Regions from separate parts of the Alkaliphilus sp. B6464 genome, predicted to be linked through region 1. Evidence: a T-box and tRNA genes for the amino acid it is inferred to sense, from the RefSeq annotation. Region 1 holds a T-box; the other holds one or more tRNA genes.
The links. The T-box of region 1 lies ahead of asnS (asparagine--tRNA ligase). A T-box ahead of a tRNA ligase gene usually reads a tRNA of that ligase, here a tRNA-Asn.
Positions count from the first base shown of each region.

Region 2: it has a tRNA-Asn gene. The T-box ahead of asnS (asparagine--tRNA ligase) is inferred to sense a tRNA for this amino acid. The anticodon was not compared.

Region 1 is NZ_CP058557.1:486,891-493,259, forward strand. Features, by position in the region: gene HYG84_RS02215 (FAD-binding protein) at 1-1,287, opposite strand, end outside; partial or broken gene HYG84_RS02220 (amino acid--tRNA ligase-related protein) at 1,446-1,613, opposite strand; gene HYG84_RS02225 (ATP-binding cassette domain-containing protein) at 1,620-3,236, opposite strand; gene asnS (asparagine--tRNA ligase) at 3,745-5,136, opposite strand; T-box leader at 5,349-5,594, opposite strand; gene HYG84_RS02235 (hypothetical protein) at 5,810-6,109, shown strand; gene HYG84_RS02240 (polysaccharide deacetylase family protein) at 6,109-6,369, shown strand, end outside.
Region 2 is NZ_CP058558.1:145,783-152,151, reverse strand. Features, by position in the region: tRNA gene HYG84_RS18585 (tRNA-Leu) at 1-3, shown strand, start outside; tRNA gene HYG84_RS18580 (tRNA-Leu) at 11-94, shown strand; tRNA gene HYG84_RS18575 (tRNA-His) at 100-176, shown strand; tRNA gene HYG84_RS18570 (tRNA-Pro) at 196-272, shown strand; gene HYG84_RS18565 (hypothetical protein) at 351-806, shown strand; tRNA gene HYG84_RS18560 (tRNA-Ile) at 1,042-1,117, shown strand; tRNA gene HYG84_RS18555 (tRNA-Asp) at 1,127-1,201, shown strand; tRNA gene HYG84_RS18550 (tRNA-Asn) at 1,267-1,341, shown strand; tRNA gene HYG84_RS18545 (tRNA-Gln) at 1,362-1,437, shown strand; tRNA gene HYG84_RS18540 (tRNA-Thr) at 1,473-1,548, shown strand; tRNA gene HYG84_RS18535 (tRNA-Ser) at 1,656-1,750, shown strand; tRNA gene HYG84_RS18530 (tRNA-Met) at 1,918-1,992, shown strand; tRNA gene HYG84_RS18525 (tRNA-Ser) at 2,173-2,265, shown strand; gene HYG84_RS18520 (hypothetical protein) at 2,384-2,632, shown strand; tRNA gene HYG84_RS18515 (tRNA-Trp) at 2,681-2,756, shown strand; gene HYG84_RS18510 (hypothetical protein) at 2,931-3,368, opposite strand; gene HYG84_RS18505 (hypothetical protein) at 3,458-4,048, opposite strand; gene HYG84_RS18500 (methyl-accepting chemotaxis protein) at 4,210-6,300, shown strand; gene rnr (ribonuclease R) at 6,317-6,369, opposite strand, start outside.

The DNA of each region.
Region 1 (6,369 bases):
ATAAATGTAGTAAACTTTTCCATTAGGTTGCTCTAATATTGTATAAGCTAATTCAAGACCACTAGATGTTTCGTCTACAAATCTCTCGCCATTTTCATTCACGAAAATAAACCCATCTCCTGCTCCAGTAAGATCTCTTCTTCCTTTAATAATCATCTTGAATACAGAAAGTACATCCATATTTTCTAATTGAAGATTATTTTTTTCAAATACTGAGATAAAGTCTCCTGTAGCTCCCATTTGATTTGAGGTTTCAACTATTTCAGCACCAGGTGCATACTTTGCTAATAGTTCTTTATTAGCTGAAAACCCACCAGTTGCAAGAATTACAGCATCAGCTAAGATGTCATAGCAATCATTTTTATGTTGAACCTTAACACCAACAATCTTATTGCCATCAAAAATTAAGTCTAAACCTTTTGTACCAGTACGAACATCTATACCAAGTTCTTTAACTCTTTTTTCCATGCCATCTTGAATATGTTCTCCAGCATAGGCATCACTTTCTGCCATATGGTTAGTTTCGCCATAACTATAGTTTAAATTAACGCCAAAGCTTCTTAACCATTCATCTACCTCACTTGCACCTTGTGCCCATACTGTCACACGTTCTTTAGAGTCGGCAACTGATTCTTTTCCTTTTATAAAATCCTCTGCTGTAATATTAATTCCATTTTCTTTTTGTGCTTTTGAATTAATCATATCAAAGAAGTTCATATCAAATTTACCATTACCACTTAAAATATCTAATTTTTCAATCAATATAATATCATCTACTCCTGATTCCTTTGCACTTATTGCAGCTGCAAGTCCAGCAGGACCACCTCCTACAACAAGTAGTTTAGTTTTTACTGGTTCTAGTTCCCTGCGCTCAGTTTCTGGTCCTTGGGTATCAAAAGTGATTTTACCAAAATCTTGTCCATATCCTTTAGCAGCTTCAGCAACAGCCGTTTTAATTCCCAAAGAAGTATAAGTAGCTCCACTTACACTATCTACTATAGGACTTTGAGCTTCTAAAATCCTTTCTTTTATAACAGGAAATGCTCTAGTCATTACAGGGCTAGTTTCTGCATCTGATGTTATTTTTATATCAACCATCTTATTTCCTTCTGTAATTAACTCAAGCTTAATTTCACCGCCATAGCCCGTACCCTTACCTTCATATGAATTGTTTGAACTTCCAGAATTTGATTCTGTATTGATTTCATTTGAGCTAACCTTATTTGACGTACATCCAACTGTAAAGATTAAAGAAATTGTAAGTAACCATAGAATAAATTTTTTCATGTCTATCCTCCTAGTCATTTTTGTTAAATTTATATCAATATCATTGTAACATGGTTAACTTTAAATTTCAACAACACCTACCAAAAATTCCAACAGCACCCTTTGTCTATTTCACAATATTAAAAATAAAAAAACACCCTGATTTTTCAGAGTGCTTTCTAATAAAAAAATTTAAACTCAGCCGATTTAGGTGTTCTAGGGAAAGAAATAACGTCTCTAATGTTAGTCATTCCTGTTAAATACATAGTAGCTCTTTCAAAACCTAGATCATATCCAGCATATCTTGTACTACCATATTTTCTAAGTTCTAAATACCACCAATAGTTCACCCCTTATTCATTCGTTGCAACTTCAGCAATAATTTTATTATCAATTTTATACTTTTTATTACATTTTTCGGCTATATTTTCATTATGAGTAATTATAAAAATTATTTTATCGTTAAAAATTTCAAAAACTTTTTGAATTAATTCATCTGATGTTTCTTCATCGATTGAATTAGTGGCTTCATCTAAAATAATTACATCATAATTAGAATTCATTAAACGTCCTAATACGATTTTCTGTCTATCGCCACCAGAAAGGTTTGCTGCCCCTTCTACAACTAAAGTATCTAATCCATTTTCTAAATTGTTAAATTTTTCAAAGGTTTTTAATGATATGACTTTATCTGCTAAATTAGTATTTTCCAAACACAAGTTTTCTTTAATAGTTATTGGAAATATATTAGGTGTTTGAGATAAATAAAGTATTTTTTTTCTTAAAGAAGTTAACGTGATCTGCTCTATTTGTATATTATTTATTAATATACGTGTAGTATTACTACTAATCAAACGCGGTATCATTTTTAATAGAGATGATTTGCCTACTCCAGAGGCTCCTATTATAGCTACTTTATCTCCTTTTTCTGCATTTAAATTTCCTGATTGTATCAATAAATTTTTTCCATATTTTAAATCATTCACATCAATTCTAATACTTTCAACTTCTTGTAATACTAGATTTCCATTGTCTACCTCTTGATTTTGTAATATAAGATCATTAACAAAATTAAAAGATGCTTTTATATCTCTAAGATTAATATTTACTTCATTTATTGATTTTAAAGAAGAATAAAATATACTATTCAATAAATTTAACATTATAAAAACAGATACATCAATTGTCCCCTTAGTGAACAGATACACTATAAACATAAAAATGCATACTTCTACTAATTTTAGAAGATACTCCAAAAATAAGCCAATAGTTTTTGCATAATGTTGAAGCTTAGAGTTTTCATTTTCTATACGAGTTACATACTCGCTCAAATATTGATATAAAACCTCATCACTTTGTGCTTGTTTTATATACTCATAGTTTGACATAAAAGATATTATATTTTTGAAATTATCTGCACAAACATGCTGTAACTCTGAGCTTCGAGCAGTGAGTTTCTTATTAATTCTCTTAAAACCCAAAACATTAATTGGAATTACTATTATATATAGTAATGCAAGGTATTTATTATAAGTTGACATTATTATAATAATTGTAACTAATGTTATTCCCAATGCTAAAATTCTTGAAAGTCCTTGCCCAACAATAGAAAAAAAGCTATCTACCACAGATTTTATCCTTGAAACTAAATATGTCATTTGGCTTTTTAATAATGTTTCATAATCCATTTTGAAAACACTTCTATATAGCTCTAAGGTCTCTTGTTCTTTAAATTTTTTTGAAAAATTAGTTTGTAGCTTTGAAAAAATATACAAACTTAAATAATACAATGTAATAATCAAAAAATATATTAACAAATTAAATAATTCTATGCTATCTGAATCATTCTCCGAAATTAATCGTTTTAAAATTATTGGACCACTTATATTTAAAACTGTTGATACTACAATTAAAATTGTAATGAGAATAATTTTATTTAAATGTTTTATAATTAACTTTTTTGGGTTCATTATAGCACCTCATTAAATTTTATCTTAACATCAATTATTTTATTTAATAATTTAATTTCTAAATGATGAGTACATAACTCATAAAATTTGCATTTTTCACATTCATAATAAGATAAATTCACTTCCCATACAACTTTATCGTTTAATTTAAAATCAGAAAACACTTCATTAACAGTTTCTTGTTTATATAAAAGATTTAATACAGAAAGTGCATTTCTTTCATCGTAATTAAAATTTAGTTTTTTGTTTTAAAGAATACATGATAACCATATTTAATGTTAAATATTCAACTTAATATCTATACTTCCTTTTAAAAGCGTTCGTCAAATTACCTTAAACAACGACATGTTTTATTCTATATGCAGACTATTCCACCACTAATCTTCTTTATAAAAAAGAAAAAAGGTCACCACTAAATAGATTTTAGCAGTAACCTTATTAAAATTATCTTATTTTATTGTATATTGATTTAACATATTATATTGCTTAAAGATGTATAATAGAAGGATTAAAATTCAGCTGATTTAGGTGTTCTAGGGAAAGAAATAACGTCTCTAATGTTAGTCATTCCTGTTAAATACATAATAGCTCTTTCAAAACCTAGACCATATCCAGCATGTCTTGTACTACCATATTTCCTAAGTTCTAAATACCACCAATATTCTTCCTTATCGAGACCCATAGCGTCCATTTTTTCTTCAAGTATCTTTAAGTTATCTTCTCTTTGGCTTCCACCAATAATCTCTCCAACACCTGGTACTAATAAATCCATTGCTGCAACTGTTTTGCCATCTTCATTTAGCTTCATATAAAAAGCTTTAATATCCTTTGGATAATCTGTTACAAATAAAGGCTTTTTAAATACTTTTTCTGTCAAATATCTTTCATGCTCTGTTTGTAGATCACTACCCCACTCTATAGGATATTCAAAGGCTTCTCCAGATTTCTTTAAAAGCTCAATAGCCTCTGTATAAGTAATTCTACCGAAGTCTGAAGTTGCTACATTATTTAGTCTATCTAATAACCCCTTATCAACAAAGCTATTGAAAAATTCCATTTCTTCTGGTGCATTTTCCAATACGTAGTTAATAATATATTTTAGCATTTCCTCTGCCATTTCCATGTTATCATCTAAATCTGCAAAGGCCATTTCTGGTTCTATCATCCAAAATTCTGAAGCATGTCTAGTCGTATTAGAGTTTTCTGCTCTAAATGTTGGTCCAAATGTATATATGTTTCTAAATGCTAATGCATAAGCTTCTCCTTGTAGCTGGCCACTAACTGTTAAATGCGCTTCTTTTCCAAAGAAATCCTTTGTAAAGTCAACATTACCCTGTTCATCCACTGGAGGGTTTTTAGCATCTAATGTTGTAAGTCTAAACATCTCTCCTGCACCTTCCGCATCGCTAGCTGTAATAACAGGAGTATGTGTGTAAACAAAGCCTTTTTCTTGGAAAAACTTATGAGTTGCAAAAGCAGCTAAAGAACGAATTCTAAATACTGCTGAAAAAGTATTACTTCTAGGTCTTAAGTGGGCAATCTCTCTTAAAAATTCGAAGGAATGTCTCTTTTTCTGTAGGGGATAATCGTTATCTGAATTACCTTCTACAACAATACTTGTTGCCTTAATCTCAAAAGGTTGTTTAGCATTAGGCGTTACCTCTAGTTTTCCTTCTACTCTTATAGATGTACTAATAGAAAGCTTTGATACTTCAGCAAAATTTTCTAAACCTTCCTCAAATACAACTTGAATATTTTTTAGAAAGCTCCCGTCATTTACTTCGATAAATCCAAATGCCTTTGATGCTCTTAATGTTCTAATCCAGCCTTCAATTACTACTGTTTGACCTGCATATTTGTCTGTGTTGCGATAAATATCCTTAATAAGTATAGATTTCATAATTCTTCCTCCTCTTTCAATTATATTTATTATTGTAAACTTATTTTTTAAGATATAATACTCCTCTAAGCTCATATAATACGCAGTTTCGCATCTCAAATTTATTTGCTCCCTGTAGTCGCATAAATTTGGTGCTCATTGCGTTTGACCTACCAGCAATTTGCCTTGCAAATTGGGTTAGGTCATAAAAAAAACCCTCATCCCTCTAGTAATAAAGGGACGAAGGCTATATCTTCGCGGTACCACCCTAATTGTCATATACATGACCGGCTCCATATCAGTACAACAATTATACTGTCCACCAAATAACGGTGTGGTTCCGTCTAAGTCTACTTGCAATAAGCTTTCGGTTAGAAACTCAGAGATGTTCTTCCATATAGGGCTTAATATCGGTCTTCCACCACCACCGACTCGCTAAAATTGTTTCCTATACTTACTCTTCTCTTCATAGTTTTTTTATATTATATTTTGTGTTACAAATATTATAATCATAAAGAAGTAAAATGTCAAAGGATTTAAAATATATTATATCCTAAAATTCGATTATATATGCTACTATCTATAAACTAATCATAGTATATCTAAATTATAATAGCTTGTCATAGTTCAGCATTGTTATGAATAAACTTCTTATTAGGTGTATACAACTAATCATATATCTGGGGGAATAGATGTGCTAAGAGAAAATTTTATTTTAAAGGATAAAAACTATATACTATTAGTGTTATTTATATTTGTAATACTTTCATTTCAAAACTGGTACTTTGGTAGTCTAACTAGCCAAAACCAAGAGTTAATAAATATAAATAAAGAAGTGCTTTCAAGCTATAAGGAATTAATAGATAATCATTTAAAATATAGTGAAGATGTCCATTATATGAGAATAACCGCCGAAAACCTAGAAAAACAAAACAAAGAGCTAATGGAGAAAACAGAAAGGCTGAATGAACTTTTTTTCGACCAAATGTACTAATGACAACCCCATCAACTAAGAAAAATGTATATCTAACCTTTGATGATGGCCCTAGTATAAATACAGCTAAAATACTTGATATATTAAAGGAATATAATATTAAAGCTACTTTTTTTGTAGTTGGTGCATCAAATGAGCACTCTAAAAACCTATATAAAAGAATTGTAGATGAGGGCCACACTTTAGGAAACCATACATATTCCCATAACTACAAAACCATATATGCATCCGAAGAAAATTTTATACAAGATTTTAAAAAG
Region 2 (6,369 bases), on a different replicon from region 1:
CCAAATATATAGGGGTATGGTGGAATGGCAGACACGCTAGGCTTAGAATCTAGTGGCAATAGTCGTAGGAGTTCGAGTCTCCTTGCCCCTACCAATATGGTAAGGATAGTTCAGTTGGATAGAACGCTAGATTGTGGATCTAGTTGTCGAGGGTTCAAGTCCCTCTCCTTACCCCAAATATCAAAAATGTAATATCAGAGTGTGGCCAAGTTTGGTAAGGCACATGGTTTGGGACCATGAAATCGCAGGTTCAAGTCCTGCCACTCTGACCATTTTAGAAATATTTAAAATATGTGTTATGTTTAATTTGATAGAGATTAAAATATTAAAACCCAAAGGAGATGATAATGATGATGAAGATAAGTGTTGGAAATAAGGGATCTGTACCCACAATAGAGTATGTTGTACTTATTACAATGATTGCACTTGTTATCGCTTTACCTTTCATGATGATATTTAATTCTAAAGAGGATGCAATGTTAGATAGAAAAGATAAAGTTAAACAATTTGAGTTACTACCTTTAGAAAGAGATGGTTCTCATTTAGGATATGGCTTTTATAATGGAGATCCAGTATATGTAGTAAAGGTTACAAAGGATAATTCAACAAAAACAACTTACATAAAAGAAAAAAACATAGTATCTCTGAAAGAAGGAAAAGAGAATAAAATAGAGGCTATACGAACTAGCAGGTTTTCTGAAAAATACTTAATTGAAGTTTGCAATAAAGAATTAATATCAAATTATGGCGTAATAAAAGAAAGATCCAGAACAGCATCTCCTGTGATGATCATCCCATCTATGTAATCATAGAAACGATAAATATTGCAAAAACACACTAATTGAAAAATTTTCCTTATTAGGGATAGTAGACTACCTACTCTAATTAAAAAACTATAATAGGTTAGAAACTTGTCCCTTGTGGTAGTCCAAAACAAGTTCCTATTATATGTCGCTAAGATCATAGGTTGGGAGGCGACAAAACATATTTTTAAAATTAGTTTAAAAATATTTAAGACATATGTTATGTTAAAACAAATATAGACATGTAGTTCAGCGGTTAGAATATACGTCTGATAAACGTATGGTCATTGGTTCAAATCCAATCATGTCTACCATTTAAATATGACCTGTTAGTTCAGTGGTAGAATATCTGACTGTCTATCAGAAGGTCATGGGTTCGAGTCCCATACAGGTCGCCATTTAGATCTTAGCAATACTATCAAGATTTTTTATATAAGTTTAAAGTTATATACTAATATATTATTCTTGGGTAGTTCAGAGGTGGAACGCCTGACTGTTAATCAGGATGTCGTGGGTTCGATCCCCACCCCAAGAGCCATTATGTTTTAAATCTAATGATAGGGAATAGCCAAATTGGTACGGCACTAGACTTTGACTCTAGTAATCGTAGGTTCGAATCCTACTTCCCTAACCATTAATAGAATTATAGAATAAAGAGTTTACTAATTTGCCGAAGTAGCACAATTGGCAGTGCATCCGATTTGTAATCGGAAGGTTGTGGGTTCAAATCCCACTTTCGGCTCCAATTTATTTAATTATTAATTGTTAGGCGAAAGGCAAAAATTGGTGTAATATAGAAAAACTAAGAAAAGAGCATATCTATATTGGTTTTATATTCACACCACATAATATGGAAGGATGTCCGAGAGGTTTATGGTGTCGGTCTTGAAAACCGATAGGGGTAGCGTTCCTATCCCTCGTGGGTTCAAATCCCACTCCTTCTGCCATTACATATCTCTATCAAGAAGGTGGAATATTGAGGAAAGATATTCTTCTTCAATAACGAGTGGAGATTGTTTGATTTAACTATTGTCTGAGTAGATAATGTATATAACTAACTGCTAATAGGCTAAGTTCTGACATGAGAATTAAGGGAGGTTATGTAGATTATTGTAGCAGGGTGATGCAGAGGTGGCAGTTTAGGTTCATAACCTAAAAGTCGTGGGTTCGAGTCCCATCCCTGCTCCCATTACGTAATTCAATACAAACCTGTTTTCTAAAGTATTTTTTATACTTTCTCGATGTATAAGTGAGAGAGATAAAGTGCCTATTATTTAAGGGTGTAACAAGCAGCCATCATACCTAGAATTAACTATTTATATTCTATGATATAGTAGTAACACAATGGTTTTGTATTGGACTTTTATGTGGAAGGTTGTCCGAATTGGTAAGGAAGCGGACTGCTAATCCGTAGTCGGACTAATAATTCGACTTGTGGGTTCGAGTCCCACACCTTCCGCCATAATTATATTTAAAAAAGAAAATATAGATAATAACAGGATGTGATATTATGCTGATTAAATATTCAAAAGGAGGACTACTTATAAGTTCTGTCGCCTCATGATAGAGGAGGTGTAGCCATGAGTAGATCTTTTAAAAGAACGCCAGTTATGAAAACTGGTGCCCAAGGGTCGAGAAAATTTTCAAAACGAGAGTCTAACAAAAAAGTTAGAAGATATAATAATGTTATTACTAATGGGAAAGCGTATAGAAAACTCTATAATTCATGGAATATATATGATTATATTTTCTATGTTCCTTGGAGTAATCATGAAAATTATCTTTATAGATCAAAAAATGAGTGGGAAAAGTATTATTATAGAAAATAAAATTTATTAATACGATATATTAGCCAACTGTACAAAAGTTGGCATTATAGGGGTGTAGTTCAGTTGGAAGAACAGTGGTCTCCAAAACCATATGTCAGGGGTTCGATTCCCTTCACTCCTGCCAATATGTTAAGAATAAAAAAGACTTTGGATTTCTCAAGGTCTTTTTTTATAAAAAACTCCTCTAAATCTTAGAGAAGGAGATTATAAAGGAGAACACTTAAAAAATAGAAGTATCCTTTAAAATTGTATCATAAAAATAAAAGGAAGGGAATAAATCCCTTCTAATTATTAATCCTTAATTTGATAATGTATCTTCATCAGAATCAATATCATCTACTTGAATTATAGGAATTTCTAAATAATGCTTTTCTGTAGGTTCCCCAACAAACGCATAACAATAAACCATATCATCTCTATCATATCCTATTTCAATTTCTGTAATTTTCTTATCTATAATATTTTTTTCATAGTATTCTATCATAGATATACTATCGGCTAAATCAGGCAATTCCTCTCCTGACTCATCTTCTTCTTGAATAGCCCACCTAAAATGGACTTCGTAACATAAGCCATCATCTAATTTAACATCGCTCTTAATATGGTGAAAAACGTGTACTTGCAATAATTCTATTACCTTTTTACCTAACAATATTTCTTCATATTTCGATTTATCATTCACACCATGTTTTTCAATATATCTTTCAAGTCTACTATAATTTGTACATGAACCCATTCTATCATTCTCCTTTCAATATTAAATGCCACATATGAAACAGTGAAACCCTACATATAAAAGACTATCAATATTATGTAATTATCAATTTATATTTCAAGTTGATTAATTATACGTATTGCCAGTACGATAATAATTTCTCGATAGTCTGATATCAAATTAGCATCAGTTTTTGCATATTGAACCAGACAATAGAGTATCTCATTTTGTGTATCAATACCATTTTTAAGAAGTATGAAATAAGTTATGATATTAACCACAATTTCTTCAACATCTTCATTTTTATAAAATAGATTATGAATATGAATATAGTAATGTATATATTCGTGTACTATTACTTGAGAGGTTTCTAGTATTGATAAGTTTCTAGCAAATAATATCTTCATACTATTATTTTTTTCAACAATAAAAGCACCCTTTACAGGCAATTGCTTATTAAATTCTAACTTTAATCGTTTATCAGATTTAAGTATGTGATATATTTTATTAAAAACGTTTTGGCAAATTAGGGGATCTCCTTCTGGATAAAAGTATTCTTCACCATAAGTTTTTAATAAATATGTGCCTAAGTTCATTAACCGTACATCATCTAAAAGATACTTTTCAACTTCTTTATAAAATTTAATATATCTACCAAGCAATATGTCAAATTCATTTTCTAAGAAAGACCTTGATTCCACTTTATACTCCTCCTTCTAACTGTTTCATTAATTACTGCATATTTGTTTTTAATATAACACCTGTTTTAGACATAAAAGAGCCAATGAAAGTTTTAAAATATATGTTATGTTAAAAGCAAATTACTAAAGATCAAACTTTTGTTGTTTAAGGAGGATTCTAGGTGAAAAAAAAAGAGAAAGTTAGTGTAAAATTTAAATTTAATTCTGTACGTTCAAGACTCATGATTTCATTAGTGTGTATGTCTATTTTTGCAATAGGTTCAGTGGGAATAATAAATTATATTAAATCTTTTAATATTCTACAGCAAAAACTAGCAGTTACTAGTAGCCAAACTTTAGGATATATTAATACAAGTATCAGTAATTATCTTGTAGGTGTAGAGAGTCAGGCAGCAATACTTTCAGAACTTCCAATTCTGAAAGATACTTATCATTACAATGTAAGCAGAGAGGAAATTGATGTAGTATCAAGTGCCACTGTCAATGAATCAATTGATACAATATCTAGTGCTACTGTTGGTGCTAAAGATTCATTAATAGGGGTATTTAAAGAAATAGAAAAAATTAACCCTAATGTAAAAAATGTATTTTTTTCTATAATAGATAAGACAACTATAATATATCCAGAGGTAGATTTAAGTAGATTTGATCCTACAACAAGAACTTGGTACCAACTAGCCATAAAGGACAATGGCAAGGCAGTATGGATTGACCCATATAAAGACATTACTTCTGGAGATATCATAGTAACTGTATCTAAGGCTGTGATAGATAATGGTAAGATTATAGGAGTCGTTGGTTTAGATGTTGATTTAAAAGAGTTTTCTAAGAATCTATCCAGTCTAAAAATAGGTGAAGAAGGATACGTGTATGTTGCAGACTCAAATGGAATAGCATTAGTACATCCTAATGAAAAAATTGTCGGAACGGATGATCCTAAAAAATCACCTATATGGACAGATGTTTTAATGAAAGGAAAAGGTTTCGTAAATTATAATTATAAGGGAGCGAAAAGGTTAGGAATTTATGAAACCAATGAAAAAACCGGATGGAAAATTATTTCTTCAATACCAGAAGAAGAACTATTAAGAGATACAAAAATATTGCTAACAAATACTATATTTATCGGATTGACAGTAATATTAATAACTATGTTATTTTCTTTTTTTATTAGTAAAAGTATTGGAAATAATATAAGAAAATTATTAGATAGTTTCAATAAGGCATCAGAAGGAGACTTAACAGTATCGACTAACTTTAAATCTATAGATGAATTCGGAGATTTAGGTAAAAGTTTTAATAAGATGATTCATAATATTAGAGAACTAATGTTAAATGTTAGAGCATCATCTAAAATTGTTGCACAAACTTCTGATTCAATACTTCAAATAACGGCCGAAACAAATATTGCAATGAATGATATTGCTGCTACAATTCAAGAAGTTGCAACTGGGACTCATGAACAAGCAAGAGATATTGATATGAACTCAAATAATATAAGTGAGTTAGCGAGAGAAATAGAGGAGATTACTAGACATACTTTTGAAGTAGACAAATTGTCCAATAATGCTAAAATATTAGGATATGAGGGTTTAGGTCAGGTTAAAATACTTGTAGATAAAACTGAAAGAACTGGAGAATCTACTAAAAAGGTTAATGAAATAATATTGGAAATGAAAGATTCGGCAGATGAAATTAATTCAATTACTGAAACAATTAATCAGATTGCAGATCAGACAAATTTACTCGCTTTAAATGCAGCAATAGAGGCTGCAAGAGCAGGAGAGGCAGGTAGAGGCTTCTCTGTTGTGGCTGATGAAGTCAGAAAACTTGCAGAACAATCATCTAAAGCCACCCAAAATATTAGTAATCTAATTTCTAATATGAATGATAAAACGAATGAGGCTGTTAACGCTATGAAACAATCGAAAACAAGTGTTGATGAACAAGTTGTTGCAGTAGATTTAACCAAAGGTATTTTTGATAAGATTCTAAATTCAGTTCAGGAACTTGATTCTAAAGTTACAGAAATAAAAGAATCTACAATTGAAATGGATAATAAGAAAAATCAAATTGTTGACAATACCCAAAGTGTTTCAGTAGTTTCAGAAGAAATTAGTGCTAGTACCCAAGAAGTATCGGCATCGGCAGAAGAAATTGCAGCAACAACAAGCACTTTTGTAGAGTGTTCAGAAAACTTAAAGCAGTTATCAGATGAATTAATTCAACAGATGAATAGTTTTAAGTTATAAAGAGAGAGGGGTAATATTACTCCTCTTTATCATCTTCATATATCTTCTCGATTAATTTAAATGTTATTT